2 regions of the Paenibacillus sp. plas6 genome follow, and region 2 is predicted to be linked to the other one. Evidence: riboswitches for the same ligand, from Rfam matches in the RefSeq annotation. Region 2 holds a riboswitch; the other holds the start of a gene.
The links. Region 2 has a riboswitch for cobalamin ahead of AC2TDL_RS18885 (ABC transporter substrate-binding protein). Riboswitches for the same ligand answer to the same signal wherever they lie in the genome.
Positions count from the first base shown of each region.

Region 1: it holds a riboswitch for cobalamin, as region 2 does, so the genes downstream of both, AC2TDL_RS05090 (ABC transporter substrate-binding protein) here and AC2TDL_RS18885 (ABC transporter substrate-binding protein) in region 2, are expected to answer to the same signal.

Region 1 covers NZ_CM170151.1:1,116,506-1,128,698, reverse strand. The annotation lists gene AC2TDL_RS05095 (FecCD family ABC transporter permease) at 1-1,016, opposite strand, end outside; gene AC2TDL_RS05090 (ABC transporter substrate-binding protein) at 1,018-2,031, opposite strand; cobalamin riboswitch at 2,220-2,399, opposite strand; gene AC2TDL_RS05085 (hypothetical protein) at 2,521-3,051, shown strand; gene AC2TDL_RS05080 (CHRD domain-containing protein) at 3,177-3,611, opposite strand; gene AC2TDL_RS05075 (TM2 domain-containing protein) at 4,007-4,705, shown strand; gene AC2TDL_RS05070 (response regulator) at 4,728-6,353, opposite strand; gene AC2TDL_RS05065 (sensor histidine kinase) at 6,383-8,161, opposite strand; gene AC2TDL_RS05060 (ABC transporter substrate-binding protein) at 8,442-9,800, shown strand; gene AC2TDL_RS05055 (carbohydrate ABC transporter permease) at 9,887-10,825, shown strand; gene AC2TDL_RS05050 (carbohydrate ABC transporter permease) at 10,839-11,678, shown strand; gene AC2TDL_RS05045 (S-layer homology domain-containing protein) at 11,726-12,193, shown strand, end outside.
Region 2 covers NZ_CM170151.1:4,258,958-4,271,150, forward strand. The annotation lists gene AC2TDL_RS18865 (response regulator transcription factor) at 1-341, shown strand, start outside; gene AC2TDL_RS18870 (sensor histidine kinase) at 351-1,571, shown strand; gene AC2TDL_RS18875 (polysaccharide deacetylase family protein) at 1,738-2,940, shown strand; gene AC2TDL_RS18880 (hypothetical protein) at 3,066-3,575, opposite strand; cobalamin riboswitch at 3,740-3,939, shown strand; gene AC2TDL_RS18885 (ABC transporter substrate-binding protein) at 4,117-5,148, shown strand; gene AC2TDL_RS18890 (FecCD family ABC transporter permease) at 5,151-6,191, shown strand; gene AC2TDL_RS18895 (heme ABC transporter ATP-binding protein) at 6,188-6,967, shown strand; gene cobT (nicotinate-nucleotide--dimethylbenzimidazole phosphoribosyltransferase) at 6,971-8,050, shown strand; gene cobU (bifunctional adenosylcobinamide kinase/adenosylcobinamide-phosphate guanylyltransferase) at 8,118-8,696, shown strand; gene AC2TDL_RS18910 (CobD/CbiB family cobalamin biosynthesis protein) at 8,727-9,173, shown strand; gene cobS (adenosylcobinamide-GDP ribazoletransferase) at 9,220-10,071, shown strand; gene AC2TDL_RS18920 (adenosylcobinamide amidohydrolase) at 10,330-10,428, shown strand; gene AC2TDL_RS18925 (stalk domain-containing protein) at 10,619-12,193, shown strand, end outside.

The DNA of each region.
Region 1 (12,193 bases), 1.4 Mb from region 2:
TTACGTTTATTTTGAATAATTAGGTAGATAAAAAATGGGGCACCGACAAATGCCGTCACTACACCGATTTGAATTTCAGCCGGTCGTATAATGAGTCTGGCAGCAAGATCGGCTAATATTAAAAAAGTGGCTCCCCCTAATATGCTTGCTGGGATAAGTACACGATGGGAAGGTCCGATTAACAGTCTTATCATATGCGGTACAACTAAACCAACAAAACCAATTGCTCCAGTGAGGGAAACACTTACTCCAGTTAACAACGAAGCGATAATTAGTAAGAAATTTCTTGTGAATTGTACATTAATCCCTAAATTTTCGGCTTCTTCTTCCCCTAACAGTAAAATATCTAGTTCTTTGCGAAAGTAAATGAAAATAATAAAAGAAACGATACTCGGAAGAATCAATAATCGCAAATGATCCCAATCTCGTCCATTTAAATCTCCCATTAACCAATATAAAATTTGCTGAAGCTGAGCAATGTTTGAGTATGTCAAAATAAGCGAAGTACATGCAGAAAAAAATGAACTGAATGCTACTCCTGTTAATAATAATGTAAGAATAGAGGTTTTACCATTTTGTGTGGAGATAAAATATACAATAAATAAGGTAATAAATGCGCCTAAAAAGCCAAATAGTGGGGTCATAAAGCTGCCTATAGCAGTAAAACCAAAGTAAATGGATATAACTCCACCGAGTGAACCGCCTGAAGCTACCCCTATAATGCCTGGATCTGCCATCGGATTTCTAAACAAACTTTGCATAACAACACCTGAGACAGCTAAGCTGGCACCAACACAGCCAGCGACCAGTACTCTAGGAAATCTAATTTGCATAATGATTTGGGTATACATCGATTCAGTATGAGTATTTATAAAGGGCAGTTTAGAGATAAATATTTTAATCGTTTCAATAAAAGGAATCGTCACGCCACCAAGCATGGTGGACATGACGATACTTGAAAGTAATATGAAAGATAATAGAGCAAATAAAGATGCAGTTTTATATGATTTCAGCATACTACTCTCCTGCTAAAATGGACTTCATTTCTTCAGCACCCTCGATAACGAAATGAGATGCGGTTGTTACATTAGCGCTATCTAGGACATAGATTTTATTATTTTTAATTGCATCCACTGTTGCTAATGCAGGATCGTTTTTCCATTCTGTAACGAAGGCTGGTTCTTCGCCTTCAGCCGATCCCCATGCAGTAGTAAAGATGATTTCAGGGTTAAGTGAAACAAGCAGCTCTTTTGATATATTTGGGTAGTCAGGGTAGTCATCACCGACAATACCGGCTTCAGCAACTACATTTTTCCCGCCTGCAAGATTAATCATTTCTCCAATTGTTGTATTATCCGTTACACTAGACAAATATTCTGTATAATAAAGGACACGTTTCGGAGTAGTCACCTTTTCTGCATTTGCTTTTAATTGTTCATAGCGTGTATTTAAATCAGCTAACAATGCTTCTGCTTTTTTTTCTTCTCCAATCATATCCCCAATTACTTTTACTGAATTAAAAATTCCTGCAAATGAGGAATCGTCAACGACCTGATAAGTTGTTATTCCAGCAGCATCTAATTGATCTAAAACTTCAGGATTAACATAGGATGGGACAAGAACTAAATCAGGTTGCAGGACTAAAATTTGTTCAGCAGTAACAGTTTCAAATTTAGTTTCAATCTCATCAGTTTTACCTGCTACATTAGAAATGGATGGATCAGTCGACAAGCCAGTAACAGCAACAATGTTAGAAATATCAGCCAGCTCTACTAAATATTCATCGACAGCTAAAGTTGTTGAAACAATTCTAGTTGGTTTAGAGGCAATCACTACTTCTTTGCCGCGACCATCGATAAAAGTTTTTGGATAAGTTGATTGTTCATTTACCGAAGATGTCGCTTCATTATTCGTAACCTCTGAAGTTGGTGTTGACGTTGGTGTGGTGTTATTTTCTTGCTTTGTTTCTTGTGCGCATGCTGCTAATGATAACACTAAGAGCAGCATAACTAAATGCTTAAGTACTTTCATAATAAATCTCTCTCCCTCTTATCTTTTTTTGTAGATAGTAGAAATACAGGAAAACAGCAGATATTAAATCGAAGATAAGGAGAACGAAATAAAAAAAGCCTATTTTCGTAAGAAAATAGGCTTTAATCGTATAGAAGACAAACTAATCCTCTAAAATTTTCGCCGTACTTCACCCACCGAAAAGTCGATCCATCCGTTATGTAAAAGCAGGTTTCCTGGCTTCGGCATCATCTTACTTCTACACCTTCCCGATTGCTCAGTGGTATTGTAGGTTCATACGCCGTTACAGTAGCGGGGGCTGCACTAGATTTTCACTAGTTTCCCTTTTACCTTATCCTTCGATAAGCACTTTTACATCCTGTATTCAATTTAGTTATACTGTAGCATACTTTGCGAAAAAATCAAATGATGGAATTTTGACGTTTACAGTGAAACTAGAGTTATATATAGTTAAAAGCATTAAATGATTCATAAATTTGAGGTGATTTTATGGCAAAGGACTGGCGCTATATATCCTATCCTTTTATGCGAGAGGCTAGCTGTTTAGTTGACTATGAAATAAGAACGGATTGTTTAACAACTCATATTGGTCATGCGATAAGTATATTAAAGTGTGACAAAAAATTTGATGAAATAACGGCTATTTTAGAACGTATTCAGCCTTTGGTTTATCATGCTAACGGCTCTGTGCGTGGAAGACTGGCTATTGAACAAGCAGATTTAGATTGGCTCAATGAAATCTATGACGAATTTGTGCAGTGTGCTGGCGAAAAAATTCATCAATTTGTCCTACCACAAGGTCATAGTACGGCTACCAGCTTACACTTGTGTCGTTCTGAGGCTAAAAAAAGCTATAGGGCACTGCATAAAGTTAGCTTAGAAAAAGAAGTGCCAGAAATCTTATTTATGTTTTTAGGATTGCTGGCGAATGTATTTTTCGTACTGGCAATTGAAGCAAATAAGCTTAGCGATGTAAATGAAATACCCTTTATTTCGAAATCATATGGAAAATCTAAATAGAAAAATGAATACAGTTAATGCATAAAAGAAAAAACTCCCTTGCAAAGATGTTTAGCAGTCCTGTTACGAATGATAGTAAAGGCGCTGCAAACACTTGAAAGGGAGTTAAGTCTAGTTGCGATTAGTTAGGAAATTTTCCAGCAACGATGAGCAGGTTTAACTTGCCCGCGAATTTCACCGGAAGGATGTTGAGTAGTGTGAACATTTACATATACTTTCTTCTTGAAGAACAATTTGATTAGCTTAAATAGGGAGTGACCAGACAATGGCCCTACAAATTTACTTGGTTTAACTTCGCCGAATACGACACCTTTATTCACTGAGATGCCAGGGTTAGTTGGACCATACAAGTTATAGATACGAGGACCATTATGACCTGCTTTGCCAAGTTGTAAGTCAATTCTAGTAACATTTGCAATATTTTTTACTTTAACTAGATAGAATAGTTTGAATTTGCCATTCACTCTTTTAAGTTTAAATAGTACTTTTCCTGTTGCATTTGTTGACACACTTGGCACTTCTTGTGATCCAGTTAACCATGCTTTAAATAATTTGCTCAATGAATTTCACTCCTTAACTTAAAGATACTATACTATATTCCAATCAACTAAATTAGCTTGTATAGCAGTCTATTTGCTAAAAAATAGGTAGATTTACGTGTTTAATAGAAAAGAGAAAGCTATATGTAATTTAAGAAGTGATAATTTATGAAGCAAAATTTTAGGAGAAATGCCACTTTAGTGAGGGAGTTTTCGTACATAATGTAACAAAGAAAAAATGTAAGTAATTTTCATATATAGATGAATGAGTTACAATGTACTATATATTGCTATCCATTCATTCGATATTAATTACCGATGCTTAGCTATACTTGCAATTCTGCAAAGAAACGAGAAGTTTACACAAGAACACTTTAAGAGGGAAAGCCAGACTTGACTTAAAGGAGTGATAACGAATGAGCATTAGAACTTGTCCTCACTGTGAGTCCCCAATTGCTCTCCATCTTACTAGATGTAATTATTGTGATGGGAGACTTGAGGATGCAATGCCTAATTTATTTAATACCACTTCAAAGGTAAAAGAAGATTTGCAGGAAGCAAAGGAGAAGCAGTCGTCTAGGGAGCAATCAGCGTCGCAACAGCCAAAAGCTAGAAAAATAAAAAGGAGAAATCATCAACGAGAGCAAAATCAAGGGCAATATCAGCAATATCATCAGCAAGAGTGGCAGCAAGGACAATTCCAGCAGCAGCATCAACAATCAGAGTGGCAGCAGGGACACTATCGACAATATACGGAGTACCAACAACATGAGTATGGTCAAATTAAACATTCTCATGTGAACGTGAGAGTCCAATATCAGTCTCCACCGCCGCCACCGCCGCCTATGCAGTCGTATGATCAAGGATATTGGCAAGGTAATGCTGGACCTTATGTGATGCAGTACCGTAATCCAAAAAATAAATATATCGCAGCGCTTCTAGCTTTCTTTTTTGGTTCAATTGGATTGCATAAATTTTATTTAAGACGACCAGGCTGGGGGATAATTTATATTCTTTTTATATGGACGTATATTCCTTTTGTCGTAAGTATATTAGAGGCATTGTATTATTTATTAGTGAGCAAAGAAGAGTTTCATCGAAAATACAGTCGTTAATAAAAAAATGACGGCTTGCAGTTTATGCTTTGCGAGCCGTCGAATCATTTTCAAGCCGCTGTAAAAATTCCCTTGGTGAAATGCCCTCTACTTTTTTGAAGACTTTACTAAAATAAAAGGCGTTGTCGTAGCCGAGCTTTTGCGATATTTCATATATTCGTCCTTCTCCGCGCATCATCATTTCTTTTGCAGCAGCGATTTTTGTCTCGGTAATGTATTCTACAAAGTTTACTTTTGCTACCTTTGAAAACAGAGAGCTTAAATAATTAGGGCTAAAGTTAAACACATCGGCAACATGATTGAGTGTAAGTTTTACATTTAAGTTGCGTTTAATATAGTCCTGCACATTATTTACAATTTGTGCTTTATAGCTTTGTCTATGCGAGGAAAGAAACTCGCAGCAGCCATCTCTAAAGCGTGTTAGCCAATCAATGACATCCTCTATCGTATGCATTTGGTAAATGCTGCGATACCCTTCAGGCATGTCCTCAAAAATCTTCTCTACCATGTCTCTCCCATTTGCTAGCATTGCAGTTGCCATAAATAAAACATTACAGGAAGCATCAATTGCAGATACGAGTGCATCATGCCTGCCCTTAAACGTCTCAATCATTTTCGTAATAACCGCATGCAGTGCAGAGGTATCATATTCTTCGAAGGCGCGACGCAATTCAGAGCTCATTGCAGAGAAATCAAAGATTGCTTGTTCATGTTTAGACTTGTTGCTTGTATAAAAAATAAATCCTTTATGCTGAACAGCTTGAGGCAGCATTTGACGTGCGACCTGATAGCTATCTCGAATTTGATAAGCATCTTTTACTGCATGGCCAATTGCTCCCATAATCGTTACATTAAAATAATTTCGTAAAATTACTGCCATATGCTCTAGCAGCTTCTCCACCTCGGGCATCCAACCGAGCGGATCTGTAGTAGGCAGCGGAATTGTAATTGCAAAGTTGCGTAAATCTAGACCTGTTACAAAGCAAGGACGGTCGGATTGCAATGTGTTTTTTGCCATTTGCAAAGTACTAGAACAAAGCGCCACTAGCTTGTCACCATGCGGCGGAACAGTATCTGGCTCTTGAATTTGACAAACACATACAGTGTAAGCTGGTTCAGATAATTCAATTGAAAGATCATCCTTGTGCAGTAAAAACTGGTTTCGGTTCTCAAATAAATTGTTAAACAAGCGAATAAAAAATTTATCTCGCTGAGCATTGAGATTGCTGCGATATTCCAAACTTGGCGAAGTTTCAAGCTCACGATATTCTTCAAGTCTAGCAATCACTTTCACAATCGAGTCGCTTAGCGCTTGCGGAGTAAGCTCCAGCTTGACTAAATAATCGGCCGCCTGAACATCAATCGCAGCACGCGCATAATGAAACTCTTCATAGCTAGTCAAAATAATAAAGAGCGGAATGCGACCATATTTTTTTCGTACGTTTTTGGCTACATCAAGCCCGCTTTTGACAGGCATTTTAATATCTGAGATGACAATATCAGGGCGTAAATGATCAATCATTTCCTCTAGTTGAGCGCCATTTTGCGCGGTACCGACAATTTCGATATTGTATTGTTCCCATTTGATCATGGATTGCAGCCCTACACAGACTAGCGTTTCATCATCCGCAATTAATAGCTTTATCATTGTCATTCCCCCTTGAACATGCCTTTGGCTCATTCCTTGGTTTTGGCAGGTAATAATAAGGACATTCTTGTATATTTTGATAGCTCACTTTCAATAACTAGACCGTATTTTGGACCGAAAGCAAGGCGCAAACGCTCATGAACACTGCTTAACCCTAGATGTGTCATAAGATCTGCCGAATTTGAGTCAGATTTTAAAAGAATAGATTCTATTTTTTCTTGCTCAATTCCAACTCCGTTATCTTCGATGACGATAAGCATGTCAAATGATCCGCTACGCTTAACTGTAATATCAATGTTTCCGCCGGAGCCTTTTGGTTCAATACCGTGAAAAATTGCATTTTCCACAATAGGCTGCAAAGAAAAGCGAGGGATGAGGCATTCGAGCAGTTCTTCTGCGAGTATATGCTTTTCTAATGTAATCATGCTTCCATAGCGATATTTTTGGATTAGAAAGTAGTCATCTAGCAGCTCCAGTTCTTCACGGAGTGTGACTAATTTACGAATATCCTTTGTAATATTGCGTAGTAATCTTGATAATGAGGTTGTCATTTCGGCAATCCCATAAGCATTTTGAATAGTAGCCATCCACTTAATTGAGTTGAGTGTATTATATAAAAAATGAGGATTAATTTGGCTTTGCAGCATGCGATATTCAAGCTCCTGCTTCTGCTTTTCATCTGCTAACCGAGATTCCATTAGGGCAACAATATCTTGAGAAAGCTTATTTATTCCTCTGCCTACATCGCCAAGCTCATTATTCCATTCAATCATTTTGTCTACGAAAAATTGTCCTTGGGCAATTTTATCCATTCTTTTTTTCAGCTTTTCTACTGGGTTACTAATTGTGCGAGTTAAGTAAACCATAATAATGCCGCTAAGGGTAAGTACTAAGCAAGATACGCCGATCATTAGTAAAATCCATATATTAGACAGTGAAGTTAGTTGATTCATAGCTAAAATTTGTGTTAGTGTAATGCCATCTGTAACCGGATAGGATACACTAATGCCACGAGTTCCGTCCTCTGTTTCTATTTGTGAAACGACAGTTTGTGATCCAGTTGAGTAATCATTAATGTAAGCGGTATCAACAAGAGCGACAGAAAGGGATGTGATGCGCTCTCCTTCAATTTCATAACGGGTATCGTCCAGTGTTAATAGCAATTGCGAACCAGGCGGTAGCGTATAGCCTTGCAGCTTATCAGTAATTACCGAAGTAGAAGCAAGCAAATAGACAGTGCCAATTATTTTGCTTTGATTATATATAGGAAATATAAAAGGAATTACGGTTGAGTTCGAAAAAGGGTCTTTGATTACCTGTCCCCAATAGGTTGTCTTTGCATGTTTAATCGTCGTTAGCAAATGAACATTATGCCTGTTTAATGGTTGCATTGTGCTGCTCGATACATTATCGACTTGAATAAATTTATCTGCATTGTCTGTAACGACAAGTCTGCGTACATAATTGTTGGAATAGTTGGCTCGAAAGTCCTCCTGCATAGAATTGTATACATTAATTGCATCCATTGCTGTTGCGCTGTTTGAAGTGAAATAATCTGCGAGTAAGGTGTTGGTCTTAGAATTAGCACTGGCTGTCATCGCTAAAGTAGATAGGTTGCTTAAATCTTTTTGAATAATATTGGCAACAAGTTGCAGGTTAAATTCTGCTGCCTGCACCGCTGTTTTTCGCTGATAGTAGGAAATTAGCTCATAGCTGAAAATGGACAAGAGAGAAGCGATTAGCAGTGCAAAAACGGTCATAATTAAAATAATTCGACTTTTAATACTCGTATGTCTCGTTTTTTTCAATCGCAATACCTCCATATGGGGAGCTCTTGACGTTACACACACTAGTCTAATCATATCATAGCTTATAAATTTAATAGAAGTGAGTAAAGAAAATAAGAAAAAATTACAGGTTTATCGAAAGATATTACAGGATTTCATTTTGAAAACGCTTTACTTAGTAAGATAGTGAATATTAAGCTGATAATTTTATATCCACATTAGTTTAAAGATATTCTAAACTTCTATTAAGTTCTTAAGTTTGAACTGGTTCAATCAAATCATTAAGAAAAGGGGTATGCAAATGAATTTCAGAAAAACAGTAGGAATTAGCTTGTCTGCTGTACTTGCTTTAGGTTTAATTGCTGGCTGTTCAAGCAGCAGCAACAGTAATGGCGGTTCGAATAATACACCTACAGCCACGCCAAAGACGACAGAAACAAGCAATGCATCGACTCCTGCGGATACAGGAAAAGAACCTGTTACGCTCAAATGGGCACTGTGGGACTGGGAGGCAACAGCTTACTATGAACCACTTATTGAAGCCTACACTAAAGAAAATCCTCACGTTACGATTGAATACGTCGACCTTGGCTCTACCGATTATATGACTATGTTAAGCACACAATTATCGGGCGGAGCAGATCTTGATGTACTTGCAATTAAAGATATTCCAGGTTATGCGAACCTAGTTAAACAAAATCATTTGGAACCGCTTAACGGCTTTATTAGTGAGCAAGGCATTAATACTGATCTATATGGCGGCACAGTAGAGCAAATTTCAATAAACAACGAAGTGTATGCGCTTCCTTTCCGCAGTGACTTCTGGGTACTTTTCTATAACAAAGATTTATTTGATAAAGCGGGAGTTCCTTATCCAGACAATGATTTGACGATGGATGAATACGAGGAGCTAGCTAGAAAATTAACTTCTGGCTCTGGAGCTGACAAAGTATATGGCGCTCACCATCACACATGGCGCAGTGCTGTTCAATTGTTTGCAATTTTGGACGGTCAACATACGATTGTTGACGGCACTTATGACTTCTTGAAACCAACTTATGAGCGCATTTTAAAAATGCAAGATGATGGTATCATTATGGACTATGCAACATTAAAAACATCTAGCACGCACTATTCTGGGGTGTTCTACAACAACTCCGTTGCAATGTTGAACATGGGCAGCTGGTTCATCGCTACGCAAATCGAAAAAGTCAAAAGCGGTGAGTCTCAAGCTGTTAACTGGGGAATTGTCAAATATCCTCATCCAGATGGCGTAGAAGCAGGTACGACATTAGGTACAATTACTTCGCTAGCCGTTAACAAAAACTCTAAAAATAAAGAAGCAGCACTTGATTTCTTAAAATTCGTAACTGGTGAAGCAGGGGCAGAGGTTATTGCTTCCACTGGTACAATTCCAGCTATTAAAAATGATGAAGTTCTTAAATATATTTCTAGCATTGATGGATTCCCACAAGACGAAAACAGTAAAGAAGCTTTGAACACGTATAAAACTTATTTAGAAATGCCGCTGCATGAAAAGAGTGCAGATATTGAGGTTATTCTAAATGAAAACCATGACAACATTATGACAAAAAATACAACGATCGATGAAGCTATTCAAAATATGAACGAACGAGTAGCACAAGTTTTAAACAATTAGTTAGTGTCCTGTAAATGAGCTAAGAGGCGGAGCAAGGTCCGCCTCTTTCTAACTAGAGAAGTGACAGTAGGTTTGGAGGGGAGAACATGCAAAGAGATGCGACACTAAAAACTGAAAAAAACAAGGGCTCGTTCTTATCAAAGAAAGTCAGAGATCATTTGGTCGCATATAGCTTTATTGCGCCGAACTTCATCGGTTTTGCTGTATTTACACTCGTCCCAATGATATTTGCACTTATTTTAGCTTTTGTTAAATGGGATGGAGCTAACCCTATGGTTTATGTTGGGTTAGATAATTTCACTAGATTGATTAAGGATTCTACCTTTCATAAAGCGCTATGGAACACGGTGGTATATACCGTTGGCGTTGTGCCGTTAACGATGGTATGTGCCCTGGCACTTGCCATACTATTAAATCAAAAAATTGTAGCAAGAAACTTCTTAAGAACTGCTTTTTTCTTCCCGTACGTTGCTTCGCTAGTTGCTGTGGCGGCGGTGTGGAACTTTATTTTCAGCCCGACAATGGGGCCGATAAATAATATTTTGCATGCGATAACAGGCATACCGATTGAGGAGCTTCCACGCTGGGCAGCAGATAAGGATTGGGCGATGTTTACCGTTGTGTTATTTACGGTATGGAAGAATATGGGCTACTATATGGTTATTTATTTAGCTGGTCTTCAAGGAGTAAACCAAGAGCTTTATGAGGCGGCTGAGCTGGATGGGGCAAATGCATGGCAGCGATTTAGAAACGTCACGATTCCACAATTAGCACCAACAACATTCTTTGTGTTAATGATTTTGATCATTAACTCGTTCAAGGTGTACGACATCTTTATTAACCTATTTGCTGGGGCTGATAACCAGTTAAATGATTCGACACGCGTACTGGTTTATCAAATCTATAACACAGCCTTCCGCTCACTGGATTATGGCTATGCAAATGCGATGGCGATCGTGTTATTCCTTATCGTTTTGGGCATCACCTTAGTTCAGTTTGCTGGCGAGAAGAAATATGGTCAATAAGGAGGACACAAGAATGATTGGAGCTAAAAAGAAAACTCATTATGTATGGATAACACTGGCTTATATCGCACTTGCAGCTGTTGCCTTTATTATGATCATCCCATATATATGGATGTTGTCCTCCTCATTTAAATTGAATAAAGATGTATTTTCCTTTCCAATGGTGTGGATTCCGGAAACTCCGCGCTGGGAGAATTATATAGACATATGGACGAAAATTCCGCTAGGCAAATTTATTTATAATACAGCTAAATTATCGGTTATCGTTACTTTGTTGCAGCTGCTATCATCAAGTTTTGCAGCTTATGCCTTTGCTAAGCTTCGCTTTATCGGCAGAAATACGTTATTTCTATCCTATATTGCAACGATTGCAATTCCATGGCAAGCCTATATGGTGCCGCAGTTTATTTTGATGCGCGAGTTTGGCTTAAACAATACACATTTGTCAATTATATTTCTTCAAGCGTTTTCAGCATTTGGCGTATTTTTGATGCGGCAATTTTATCAGAGCATTCCAGATGAGCTAGTTGAGGCAGCGCGGATTGATGGCTTAAGTGAGTACGGAATTTGGGCACGATTAATGCTGCCATTGTCCAAGCCTGCATTATCAACTTTAACGATCTTTACATTTGTTGCGACATGGAATGACTTCCTTGGACCGATGATTTATTTAACCAAAACTGAGCTAAAGACCATTCAAATCGGTCTGCGCATGTTTATTTCACAATATTCAGCAGAATATGGACTGATTATGGCAGCAAGTGTTGTTTCAATTATTCCAGTCTTGGTCATCTTTTTAGCGTTGCAAAAGAACTTTGTGCAGGGCGTAGTTACTTCAGGGATAAAGGGCTAATGATTCATTATTCTTATTGATTAATGTTTCAAGGAGGAATGAAGTAAATGAAGAGACGAAATCTCGTCAGGAAAGCATGCTCAATTTTTCTCGCAGCAGCATTGGTGCTAGGCTTATTTTCACCTGTCCAGCTGCCGCATGTTGCAGCGGATTCGGTTGTTACAATTTATGGTGCTGCTTATGCTGGAGCTCAAGACCTTAGCGATACGACTTTACCAAGCAGTATAACAATTGATGAAACAGCTGTTCCGGTGACTTGGCATATTGCTGGAGATACTTTCGCTGTACCATATGAAACAGTAACAGTTACCGGTACTGCTGGCAGCGAAACTGTGCTTGCGGAAGTACTTATCATTCCACCACAAGAAAATACACTGAAGTACTTCGTTGATAGCGGAAGAGGCGGGGATTCTGAAGGGAATGGGGCAACCGCTTCTCCATTTTACAATGCAGTGAAAGCGTTAACAGATGGTACTTTGTTAAATGAGCAGCCAGATCAACGGTATGAAATTGGA
Region 2 (12,193 bases):
TTCAAAAACCAGTAAAGAAGCATGAGCACGAGATTCGGATTGATCAATTGTGTATTAATACCGCTTCGCATATTGTTACAGTGGAAGATAAGGAAATCAAACTAACCCCAAGAGAGTTTGCCATTTTACACCTGCTTGCAACTCATGTTGGTCATGTGTTAAGCATGGAGCAAATCTATGAGCATGTATGGCAAGAGCGTTATCTTGATTCAAAAAATACAGTAATGGTACATATTCGAAAACTTAGAGAAAAAATTGAGACTGATTCGCAAAATCCTCACTATATTAAAACCGTATGGGGAATTGGCTACAAGCTCGAAAATCACGGCGAACGAGGTTAGGTGACAGGGATGCAACGACAATGGATTATATCTATACGCTGGAAACTATTGTTTGCAGCGTTGATTAGCGGGGGAATAACTGCAACAGTACTTTACGTTGTTTATACGCTTGCTACTAGTTTAATAGATGAAGAACCATTTAGTGACATTATTAAATGGGGAATTAATAATTTTGGTTCTAAAATTATATTAACTTTGCTAGGCACAGTATTGTTTGTGACCAGTTATCTGTTTTTAACTCGTACGGTCATTGAAGGTTTGCAGCAATTGCATAGATCATTAATTCGTATAGGTGAAGGCGACCTGCAGCCTCCAGCAACAATTGATACACGGGATGAAATAGGCAGTCTTTCCCGCGCTGTCCATGATTCGATGGGAGGACTTAATGAGTATATTAACGAAATGATTGAAGGTCTTGCGTTAATGGGAGAAGGACAACTGACTCATCGCATTCCCGTACGTGATGAGCATAAGCTTGGAAAGGTTGCACAGCAAATTAATGAAATGGCAGAGCAGCTTACAAAGTCTATTGAGGAAGAACGACTTGCGGAAAAAAGTAAAAATGATTTGGTTACAGGTGTTTCTCATGATCTACGAACTCCGTTAACGTCAATTCTCGGTTTTCTTGAGGTTATTCAGCAAAATCGATACCGCGATGAAGTAGAAATGATGCATTATGTTGATATTGTCTTTAATAAAGCAGAGCATTTAAAGCGTTTAATTGACGATCTTTTTGAGTATACACGGATGAACAACGGGATGCCAATTGAAAAAGAGCCGTTACTGCTAGATGATTTTCTTCAGCAGCTTATGGAAGAATATGTACCGATTATGAGTAAAGAAGGGCTTGAAGGGCGGTTAATCATTGAACATCGTCGACTTAAAATTGCTGCAGATGGTGAACTGCTCGTTCGCGCAATCGGTAATATTATGCAAAATGCGATGCGATACGGTAAAGAAGGAAAATATGTTGATGTCACACTGCGTCTTGAAAATCAACAAGCTTTAGTTGTTATTGCAAACTATGGAAATCCAATACCATCCAGTGATTTACCATATATTTTTGAACGCTTTTATCGGGTGGACAAGTCACGCTCTCTGGAAGGTGGCGGAACAGGACTCGGTCTTGCGATTTCACGCAGTATTGTTGAACTTCATCAAGGGACAATTACAGCAGAAAGTGATCTTCATCGGACGGCATTTAGATTAAGTTTTCCAATAGTTTCATAGATTTATAGTGCAACTCTTTTCTAATCGTTTGCGTCAATAGTAGGGCTGAATCCTATTTTTTAATCAAATTATTATTTCAACTTAAGAAAGTCTTAAGATTTTTGATAGTAGGATATTAAGCAATCACCACTATAATGACATAAAACAGGTTCTGGAGGAGATTAAGTTGAAATCGCGGTATTATATTTTGTGTTGGATTGCACTGCTATCCTTACTATTATTTGTAGGCGCATGTTCTGGCAAAACAGTAGAGGTTAAACAAGTGGAGCCAACCATCAATTTAAATGGAGAGAAGCTAGAAAATAGTGGACTTGTTCATAAAGGCAGTACAATGTATATTCCCGCTTCATTTGTTACAGAGATACTTGGTGCAGAATTTATAGAACCTACTGCAGAGGAGCTCGAAGCTGCTAATGATCAGCTTCCGGAGGGAGTTTATTATCGGAATAAAGTTGGAGTATTAATGTACCATGCCATTATGGATGAACCAACTAAAGATAGTATCATTTCAACAGAGCAATTTCGTGAGCATTTACAATGGCTGAAGGATGAGGGATTCGTTCCGATTAGCATTGAACAGTACGCAGCATTTTTGCAAAAACAAGAAGAAGTTCCAGATAATGCAGTATTAATTACGTTTGACGATGGCTATGAAAATTTTTATACGTATGCTTATCCGCTTTTGAAACAGTTTAACTACCCTGCTGTTAATTTTGTAATTGTTTCTGGGGTAGACGATCCGAGCTTGCCAGGAGACAAGAAACTTTCTTGGGATCAAATGCGCGAAATGAAGCAGCATAATATCGCATTCCATAATCATACGTATAAAATGCACGAGTATGTTGCTGTAGATGAAGCAGGTACTAAGCTGCCGCTAGCGATAAGTAAACGATATATTCCAGAAGAAAATAGAGTAGAAACTGATGAGGAATATACGACTCGTGTCACTGAAGACCTTCGGAAAGCAGAAGAACGTTTGCAGGAGGAATTGGGCAATACCCTTTCAGCAATTGCATTTCCTTATGGAGCGTACAACGATCAACTTTTAAGTATCTGTCATTCATTAGGTATCAATATTAGCTTTACAGTAGTAGAAGGCATTAATACTTCTGGGGATATTAATGGTTATCGGATTAATGCGGGTCGCTCTGATCTTTCAGCCGAGGAGCTTCTTTCCCCTTTAAAACCGAAGCCGCTTGTTGAAGATGGAAAAGTTATGAAGTTAAATGGGAAGTTAATTGCCTTCTCGAGTGTAATTGAACAACAAGGAGATAAGGCAGCACTTTATCCACTGCGAGAAATAAGCAATGAGCTTGGCGTTTTTGTTGGTTATACTAAAGCATCAAATACGGTTAATTTAGTTTACTAATTTAGTCTACTAATAATAAAAAGGCTGTTCGGCTCGTCAATAATTGGTTGTCGAGCTGGACAGCCTTATTGTTTAGACATTTGCTTAACGAAAAAAGAGAGATTAATGAATAAAGATAGTTCAGTTTAAAGCACTTGAAATTGATAGGATAGAGCAATTGTTTCATTGCTATTTTCAAGCTGGAAGGTTGCAGTGGCTACCCAAACACCTTTCATTAAAGGAGCGGCATCAACAACGTACGCATTAGGATCAGTATCACTTGCTAATGGGAATGCTTTTACGGTACCACAGTTCATATCTAGCATTTGCAGTGTAATCATAATGTTTTTAAGCTGTGGGAAATTTTGCTTATTCGTATAGATTTGGATATTGTCGTTTTTAGCTAAAGCATTTTGTATTGCAGGAGAGTTTGCAATTTGCAAAACAAATTGACTATTTTGTAAGGCATAGTGCTGTTCGTTTGTTGCGAACAGCTGAATGGAAAACCCACCTGCCTCATAATAACTAGAAACTGCTTTGGCTGGAGAGGCATGAAAGCTAGTTGCGACAAAAAGAAAACAGCCGATTGTAAGAAATAAAAGGAGAAAAGTAAACGTTTTTGAATTGAAGAGCTGTTTGATAAAACGTTGTTCCATTGACAAGCCAGCCCCTTTCAACTAATGATGTTATGTGCAAGCCTATTGTAAGTACATAGAGCAGACGTGCATAATAATTTGATACAAGATTATATGTAGATAGGCTAGTTTATTATTCACTGCTAGACAGCATGTCCCAAAATGTGTATATTATATTTTATAAACAGCATATTGTGAGTTTAGGTTCTATGCTGAGGCATAGATTAAAAGGGAAGCTGGTGAAATTCCAGCACGGACCCGCCACTGTAACGATGAATTCGCTAGAATAAGGTGTTGTCATTTGTCACTGATAAGGATAGCTTATTGGGAAGACGACAATACTGATCATCGAAGTCAGGAGACCTGCCTAAGCTTGTGCAAACATATTCCTACGTGGATTTAGGAAATGTTGGAACCAGGTTCATCTTTGAACTAGTTATTTGTCGCGTCTCCAACATTGGCAGGCGCTTTTTTATTTGCATCATTTTTTAGTGCAATAATGGAGCGTCTCTATATGTCTGCAAGCAGTATGACTACATAAATGGGATAGGAGATAGAGACAATGAAAAAGGTAAGTTCAAACCTCATGAAGCATCTTTTCATCATTATGCTAATGTTGCTGCTAATGGCTATGACAGCATGCGGTGATGGCAGCAACGCTGCGAACAGTAAGCAAGCAAACAATGAATCACAGCAAAATGCAGCAGAAGCCAACAATAATAATCAGGCAGACTTCCAAGAGAATAGCGGAGAAAATAGTAATCAAGCTGCCGAGACGACTTATCCATTAACCGTCACAGATATAACAGGAGTTGAAGTTGTTTTAGAGCAGGAACCGCAACGAATTGTTAGTCTTGTTCCAAGTGAAACTGAGATTGCTTTTGCAATCGGTGCTGGAGATCGTGTTGTAGGGGTTGACGAGTACAGCAATTATCCCCAAGAAGCCACAACGCTTGCGAAAGTAGGCGATGTAAACACTAACATTGAAGCGGTGATGGCGTTAAATCCTGATCTAATTTTAGCTAACGAAAAGATGAATTCTGAGGCGATTGCTAAGCTGCGTAATCTTGGCTTGACTGTTTATACTTCAGATCCAATTACGTATGATGAAACGGTAGCCCATATTGAGCAATTGGCAACTATGCTAAATACACAAGAAGCTTCCGCTGAAGTGATTAATCATATGAAACAAACAAAAGAGGATATAGTTGCTAAGTTGCAGGGTGCAGAAAAACGAAAAGTGTACCTTGAGTTCTCACCAGGTTGGACGATTGGTAAAGATACGTATATGGACGACCTTGTAACGATCGCTGGCGGGATAAATGTCGCTGCTGATCAAGCAGATTGGTATGAAGTAGATGGTGAAGCGATTGTTGCTAAAAATCCTGAAGTAATCATTTATCCTGATTTTGGAGAGGAGCAAAGCTCAATCTTAGCTGGGATTCAAAGTCGTCCCGGCTGGGAAGTGATTGATGCTGTGAAAAATAAGCGGATTGTAGCAGTTGATAACGATCCACTTGTTCGTGTAGGTCCTCGACTTGCAGAGGGGCTGTACAGTATTGCAGCAGCAATTCATCCAGAGCTGTTTCAATAGATATGAAAAAGTTACTAATGTTATATGGAGGAGCAGCAATGCTCCTTCTTCTATTAACGATTGTAACCGCCATTTCACTAGGCTCGGCGGGGATTTCTTTTATTGATGTCTGGAAAATATTATGGTTAAGTCTGCCATTTAATAACGGTGCAGACAGTTTATACAGCAGTGGCGAAATCGCAATCGTCATGCAGGTTCGTTTATCGCGTGTATTATTAGGTGCATTAGTTGGCGCATGTCTTTCATTAGCTGGAGTCGGTTTTCAAGGAGTATTGCGCAATCCGCTTGCTGATCCTTATACATTAGGTGTAGCATCAGGCAGCTCAGTAGGTGCAGCATTTATTATTTTAATGGGCTATCAGTTGCTGCTTGGAATATGGACTATCCCTGTCGTTGCCTTTATAACAGGTATGCTAACATTATTAGGTGTTATCGCTTTGGCTCGCTATAAAGGATCGATGCAAATTCAGACACTTGTCCTTGCAGGCGTTATTATTCAATCATTTCTCGGATCTTTTGTATCTTTAATGGTTTCGTTGTCTGACGGGGTAGTGAATGAGATTTTGTTCTGGATAATGGGCTCGATTGCGATGAAAAGCTGGGAACATGTTTATTTGCTTATACCTATTGTATTGCTTTCTTTACCGATCTTAATGCTATATAGCAGACAATTGAACCTATTTACGCTTGGTGAACGAGAAGCTGCATATCTTGGAGTTGATGTTGAACGAAGTAAATTAGTTATCCTTATTGTTTGTACATTATTAACCGCAGCGGCAGTATCTGTTTCAGGAGTTATTGGCTTTGTCGGACTTGTTGTTCCGCACTTGCTTCGTTTACTTGTTGGTCCAGATTATCGCTTGCTTGTCCCATTGTCTGCAATTGCAGGTGCGATTTATATGATTGGCGCAGATACGCTTGCCAGACTTCTTTTATCACCAAAGGAGTTGCCGCTTGGCGTTGTTACTGCACTGATTGGTGCGCCGCTGTTTACTTATTTACTTGTAAAGCGGAATCGCCAGGAGGGGGTTAACTCAATATGATCCAATTACAGCACCTTTCTTTTCAATATGATCAGCGAAAGATAGTTAATGACATTAACTATTCCTTTGAACAAAATATGATTTATGGCATCATTGGTCCAAATGGTGTGGGTAAATCAACATTACTGCAATTAATAGCAGGTGTTCGTAAACCTAGCTTAGGTTCAATTTTGTTAAAGGGAAAGCCATATGCTCACTACTCACGAAAAGAAATTGCTAAAAAAATTGCCGTATTGCAGCAAGGCGGTTTACCGTCTCTTAGCTTCACAGTTAGGGAAGTCGTGGCGATGGGACGTTTTCCTTATCAAAATTGGCTTGGTACTGATACTGATAATACAGAGCAGTTAATTGACGAGGCGATCCAGGTAACAGGTTTAAGCAAGCTTGCAAACCGAAAGCTGGAAGAACTAAGCGGAGGAGAACGGCAGCGAGCAGCGCTAGCAAAAGTATTAGTGCAGCAACCAGAAATATTACTGCTAGACGAACCGACAACGTATCTCGATATTGGCTATCAGCAAATGATTATGGAGTTAGTGAAAGAATGGCAAAGAAAAGAAGAACGATTAGTTATTGCAGTAATGCATGATTTGAATTTGGCTGCACTTTATTGTGACAGGCTGCTTGCTATACAGCAAGGGGAAATTATTGTAGAGGGTGAGCCTAAAACAGTTCTTAGCAATGAGTATATGGCAAGGCTTTATGAGGCAGACACGGTAGTCATTAATCATCCGCAGCACAATGTGCCGCAATTATTGCTAAAAGTAAAGGGGAACTAAGAAATGAATCAATTATGGACAGAGCAAACATTAAAAAGTTACACAAGTACTATTAAACTTCCTGATCAAAGCATCGCGGAAGCGGCTCAACAGCATAGTGACCAATTAACGAAGCCGCCAGGCAGTCTAGGTCGGCTTGAGCAAATTTCAGCGCAAATCGCTGCTATTACAGGAAAGCTTTGGCCAGATCTTTCGAAGCGCTGCGTTGTCATTATGGCAGGCGATCACGGTGTATGTGAGGAAGGAATAAGCGCATTTCCGCAATCGGTAACACCGCAAATGGTGCACAATTTTCTCAATGGCGGTGCCGCTGTTAATGTGTTGGCAAGAGCAGCACAGGCAGAAGTAGCGTGTGTAGATATTGGCGTTGCTGCAGATATTCAGCATGAGCAATTAATTAGTAAAAAAGTAATGTACGGTACAAAAAATATGGCTAAAGGTGCTGCAATGACTCGCGAACAAGCGATACTAGCTATCGGCGTTGGAATTGAAGTGGTTGAAGCTCTATATGAAAAAGGTCATCGCATGTTTGCAACTGGTGAAATGGGGATTGGCAATACAACGGCAAGTGCTGCAATTGTTGCAACGATGACAGGAATTTCTGCAGAGCAAGCTGCAGGTCGTGGTACAGGAATCAGTGATCATATGCTGGAGCACAAAATAAACATTATTAAGCAAGCTATTTCCATTAATGCCCCTAAGACAGAAGAACCGCTTGATGTGCTTAGCAAAATTGGTGGAGTTGAAATTGCAGGTTTAGTTGGGGTAATTATCGCTTCAGCAAAATTGGGTTGTCCTGTTGTATTAGACGGATATATTTCAACCGCTGCTGCCCTTATTGCCGCTGCCCTAGTACCAAATTGCAAATATTATATGATTTCTTCACATCAATCGCAGGAACAAGGTCATGTACATGCGTTATCATCATTAGGACTTGCTCCTTGTATTCAGCTAGATTTACGAGTTGGAGAAGGAACGGGCGCAGTTCTTTGTTTTCACTTTATCGACGCAGCATTAAAACTAATGCAGGAGATGGCTACATTCGCAAGTGCGGGAGTAGATGGGAAATCTGCAACGAATTAATTGCTTAAAAATAGATTGGATGTAAATATGAGGTTAGTCTTTTAGAGGCGAGGAAGGAGTTAGGACAATGGCGGTGTTCGTTACTGGTGGTGCTCGAAGCGGAAAAAGCAGATTTGCAGAGAAGCTAGCTGCTCATCGGCATAAACAAGGAATATATATTGCAACGGCAGAAGCCTTGGATGAGGAGATGGCAGAACGCATTGATAAGCATCAAATTGATCGTCAACAATCAGGTTTTGCTTGGCAAACGATTGAGGAACCATTGCATCTTGCTTCTTGTTTGCAAAATTTAAAAGAAGAGGCTAGCCGGCAAATGGAGCAGACTGTAGTATTAGTAGATTGCTTGACGCTTTGGTTAAGCAATTGGTTTTTTAAGCTTGATGTTCCTAGTAACGGTACTAAGCTGCTTCATGAGCAAGTTCGTATACTAGCCGATCAGGTTTATAGCTATCCTTACCCGCTAATTATCGTTAGCAATGAGGTTGGTGACGGAATAGTACCTGCTGACCCGCTAAGCCGCACTTATCGTGATGAGGTTGGCCGCCTGAACGCTCTAATCGCTGAACAATGTGAACAAGTATTTCTCGTCACTGCTGGAATACCGATAGAATTAAAATCAATTGCCTATCGGTTAGAGGAATCATGATTCTAGATTACTCGCGCTGCTGTCGAGACGGTGTCAGAAAATATTGTCGATGCCGTAATTTCTCCTATATTTTGGGCATTGCTAGGCAGTGCTCCGTTTGCAATGTTTTACCGTGCAACGAATACGTTAGATTCAATGGTTGGATATCGGAATGAGCGTTATTTGTACTTTGGTAAATGTTCTGCTCGCCTCGATGACGTGTTAAATTATATTCCTGCACGTTTGACAGGAGTTTTGAATGCATTAAGCTCACTCATTCTTCCATTCTGTAGCTGTTCGAGAGCTATAGCAGCAATGCGTCAATTTGCTCATCAACATCCTAGTCCAAACAGCGGTATCCCTGAATCTGCTGTTGCAGGAGCGTTAGGATTTAGCTTGGTAGACGCAACCGATATTTTGGATTTTGGGAAACAAGAGCAATTATGGGATGGGAGCTCAACAAGCTTTCAGCGATACATATTAAAAAAAGTGTTATAATCTTATATATTGTATCGATAATGATTTGGCTAGGAGTGATGTTAATGTGGCTAATACTGAGCGTGAACAAGTGAAGGAGTATGCCGAAGCTTGTGTTGCTGCCTTTCAATTTTTAACGCGTATTCCGATTCCTCTAGAGGTTTCGTTTGATAAGCGAACGTTGCATCGCAGTCTAATATTTTTTCCGATTGTCGGAGTAATTCTTGGCTTAATTTTAAGCTGTATAGCTACACTGCTTAGTTTTATAGCCCCTCCTTTAATCTCGGCAGTTCTTGTTGTAGGGTTTTGGATTTTTTTAACAGGCGGTTTGCATTTAGATGGATTAATGGATACAGCCGATGGCGTATTTAGTGGACGCCAGCGAGATCAAATGTTGGAAATTATGAAGGATAGTCGGGTCGGGGCATTCGGTGTCATTACAGCAATCTTTGTTATATTACTGAAATTTGCAGGCTTAGTTTATTTGTTTGAGCAGGTAGAAGCAGATAGCATAGGGCTTTCATGGATTGTACTAGCAATCTCTGCTGCGACGATGTGGAGTCGTTGGTGGATGGTTATTAGTATATCGAGCTGGAAGCCTGCACGCTCGGAAGGTATGGCGCAATTATTTAATGGCGTTAAACTTCAATATATAAGCGTAATGACAGCAGTAGCTCTATTTATCTATTTAATGGCATTAATGATCTATGGAATTATTGTAGATGGGCACTTGTATTATGTTTGGTTATCATTGCTATTGCCAATTTGTTCAGCCATCCTGGGCTGGCTAATTGCAAAATGGCTAAAACGTAAACTAGGCGGTTTAACCGGGGATACATACGGTGCAATGAATGAAATCGTTGAATCATTGATTATTTTACTTGTTGTATTGTTTTTGCATCAGTTATCACTCGGTTAGTAGCGTTTTTTGAGAAAAATGTGCGAAAGATTAACTTCGCACATTTTTTTATTTTTCTATTTATCCATACCCTGCTCAACGAGAGCTTAAAGAGGCGATAGCTCGCAAACACGATTTATCACCAACAAACATTGTTGCCGGCAATGGAATTTTTCAACTCCGTCCGTTTATTCAGATCACTCAACCATTTCGAGAGTCTAAAACAATCGGAGCTATCATGCCGGAACAATAAATCTATTTATTTGGCTAGATACAAGAATGAGTGAGGCGGCAATGGTCAATGCTATTATGACGGCTACTGAAGCAAAGAGTGCAGCTTTAGCTGATTTGGTTGTGGAAGAAAAAGCTAATGAATGAATAGCAACTGGCACATCGACAGATGCGATATTTTTTGCCGTTTCGCAAAATAAAAAATATCCCAATGAGCATCAATATGCAGAAGCGGCGAATGAGCTAGAAAGTCAATTGGCCCAACTGGTTTATGCTATGGTCACATTAGCAGTTCAAACACAACACGAAACTTAACTGTTTGAGGAGAGTTCAGTGAATGAATGCAAACGATAGCTATCTCTTTAGAAAAATACATTGGGTAAAGCTGTTGTGTTCTTTTGTGGTACTATTAGTTGCTGCAGCAATGGTTCAAATGACGGAAACTAGTCAGGCAATGCGCTATACAACCGACAAATCCAAGGTGAAAACACTCCATTATGATATTAAGGAAAATAAGCTGTATCTTAATGAAGAAGCGGTAAATCTTGATTCAAGTCCAGTTTACATTGACAGTCAACTTTACGTGCCGCTCAAATTTTTGACGGATTTTTTTGGACTAGCACTGAATTATGATGCGGCAACTAATAATGTTTTGGTTGCGAAAAAAGATTTTTACTTATTTTTAAATATGAAGTCAAAGCAATTCCAGCTTAACGGTGAAGCGTTGGAAAATGAGAAAGTTGCCTTGTTGATGGATGGGCGAATTTTCATTCAGCTATCTTGGCTAAGTAAGCAATTAAGTGAGCAGCTAGTTGTAAAATACGAGGAACAACAAGAAAACGATCAAATCGTTGTAACTTACATGGAACCTGATGATATAGATGCAGCTGCAGCAATGAATGCTAAGCCAATTGCAAAGTTTGTCATAGATAAAGAGCAGTATGCAATGGGTGAAAAGATTACGTATACAAATTTAAGTTATGATCCCGATGGCGATGCGATTGCACTAACTTGGGAAGGGAAACAAGATGCTTTTTTTACGCCAGGTGAACATATTGTTAGTCTAGTTGCAGTTGACCAATATGGAAATCGCAGTGAGCCATACAGTAAAGCGATCTACATAACAGAGCAAGCAGTGACCTCAGAATTTGAATTTCATATTAAACATGAACTGGCTGGTGAGTATTTTGCTGCAAGCGATGCATTGTTTAATGCTGCGATTTTCGAATTTCCTGAAATAAAAAAGAAGCGGCGAAATGGCGAAAACCGAACATTGTTAGTTAGCGATAGTCCTGAAACAGTTACTCAATCAGGCATTTTATATCAAGATACGCTCGATGGTCCTGCTCGTTTATACACTAATCATCTTAATGGAAGTACGCAAGTATTGTCGCTATACATCTTAGCAACAAATACAACTTCTAAATCAATTAAGCTGACGACAAGCAGGCAAGGGGAATCGGCTCCCTCCAAGCTGGCAATGCTGGTTGGAAGTGAAACAACGATCGATTTTTTAATTGATGATGGGAAGCAGTTGGACGAACCGAATGAAGCAAATGCCGTATCAATTGCTCCTGGTGAATCAATCATTTATCGACAGTTCCCTGCGCTTCCTCCGCAATACAGTATTAATGCAATGTATGATGTAGAATCAACTGGTGAATTGCTGATAACTTTTGTTGCATTAACCGATGAGCAATTTTCATACACGGAATCCCAAGTTTTACTACAGGCAGAGTCGGTTACATCTATACCTTTGGATGCCGAACTTGCAACGGAACTATTGCAGCTACCGAAGTTACCGTATAATGGTCATGTACGTGGCAGCTTTCCGCAAGCTTCAATCAAATTAGATGTTTATCCGCGTAAGCGTGATAAGCATACGGTACAGCGCTTAGTGCTTGGTGATGGA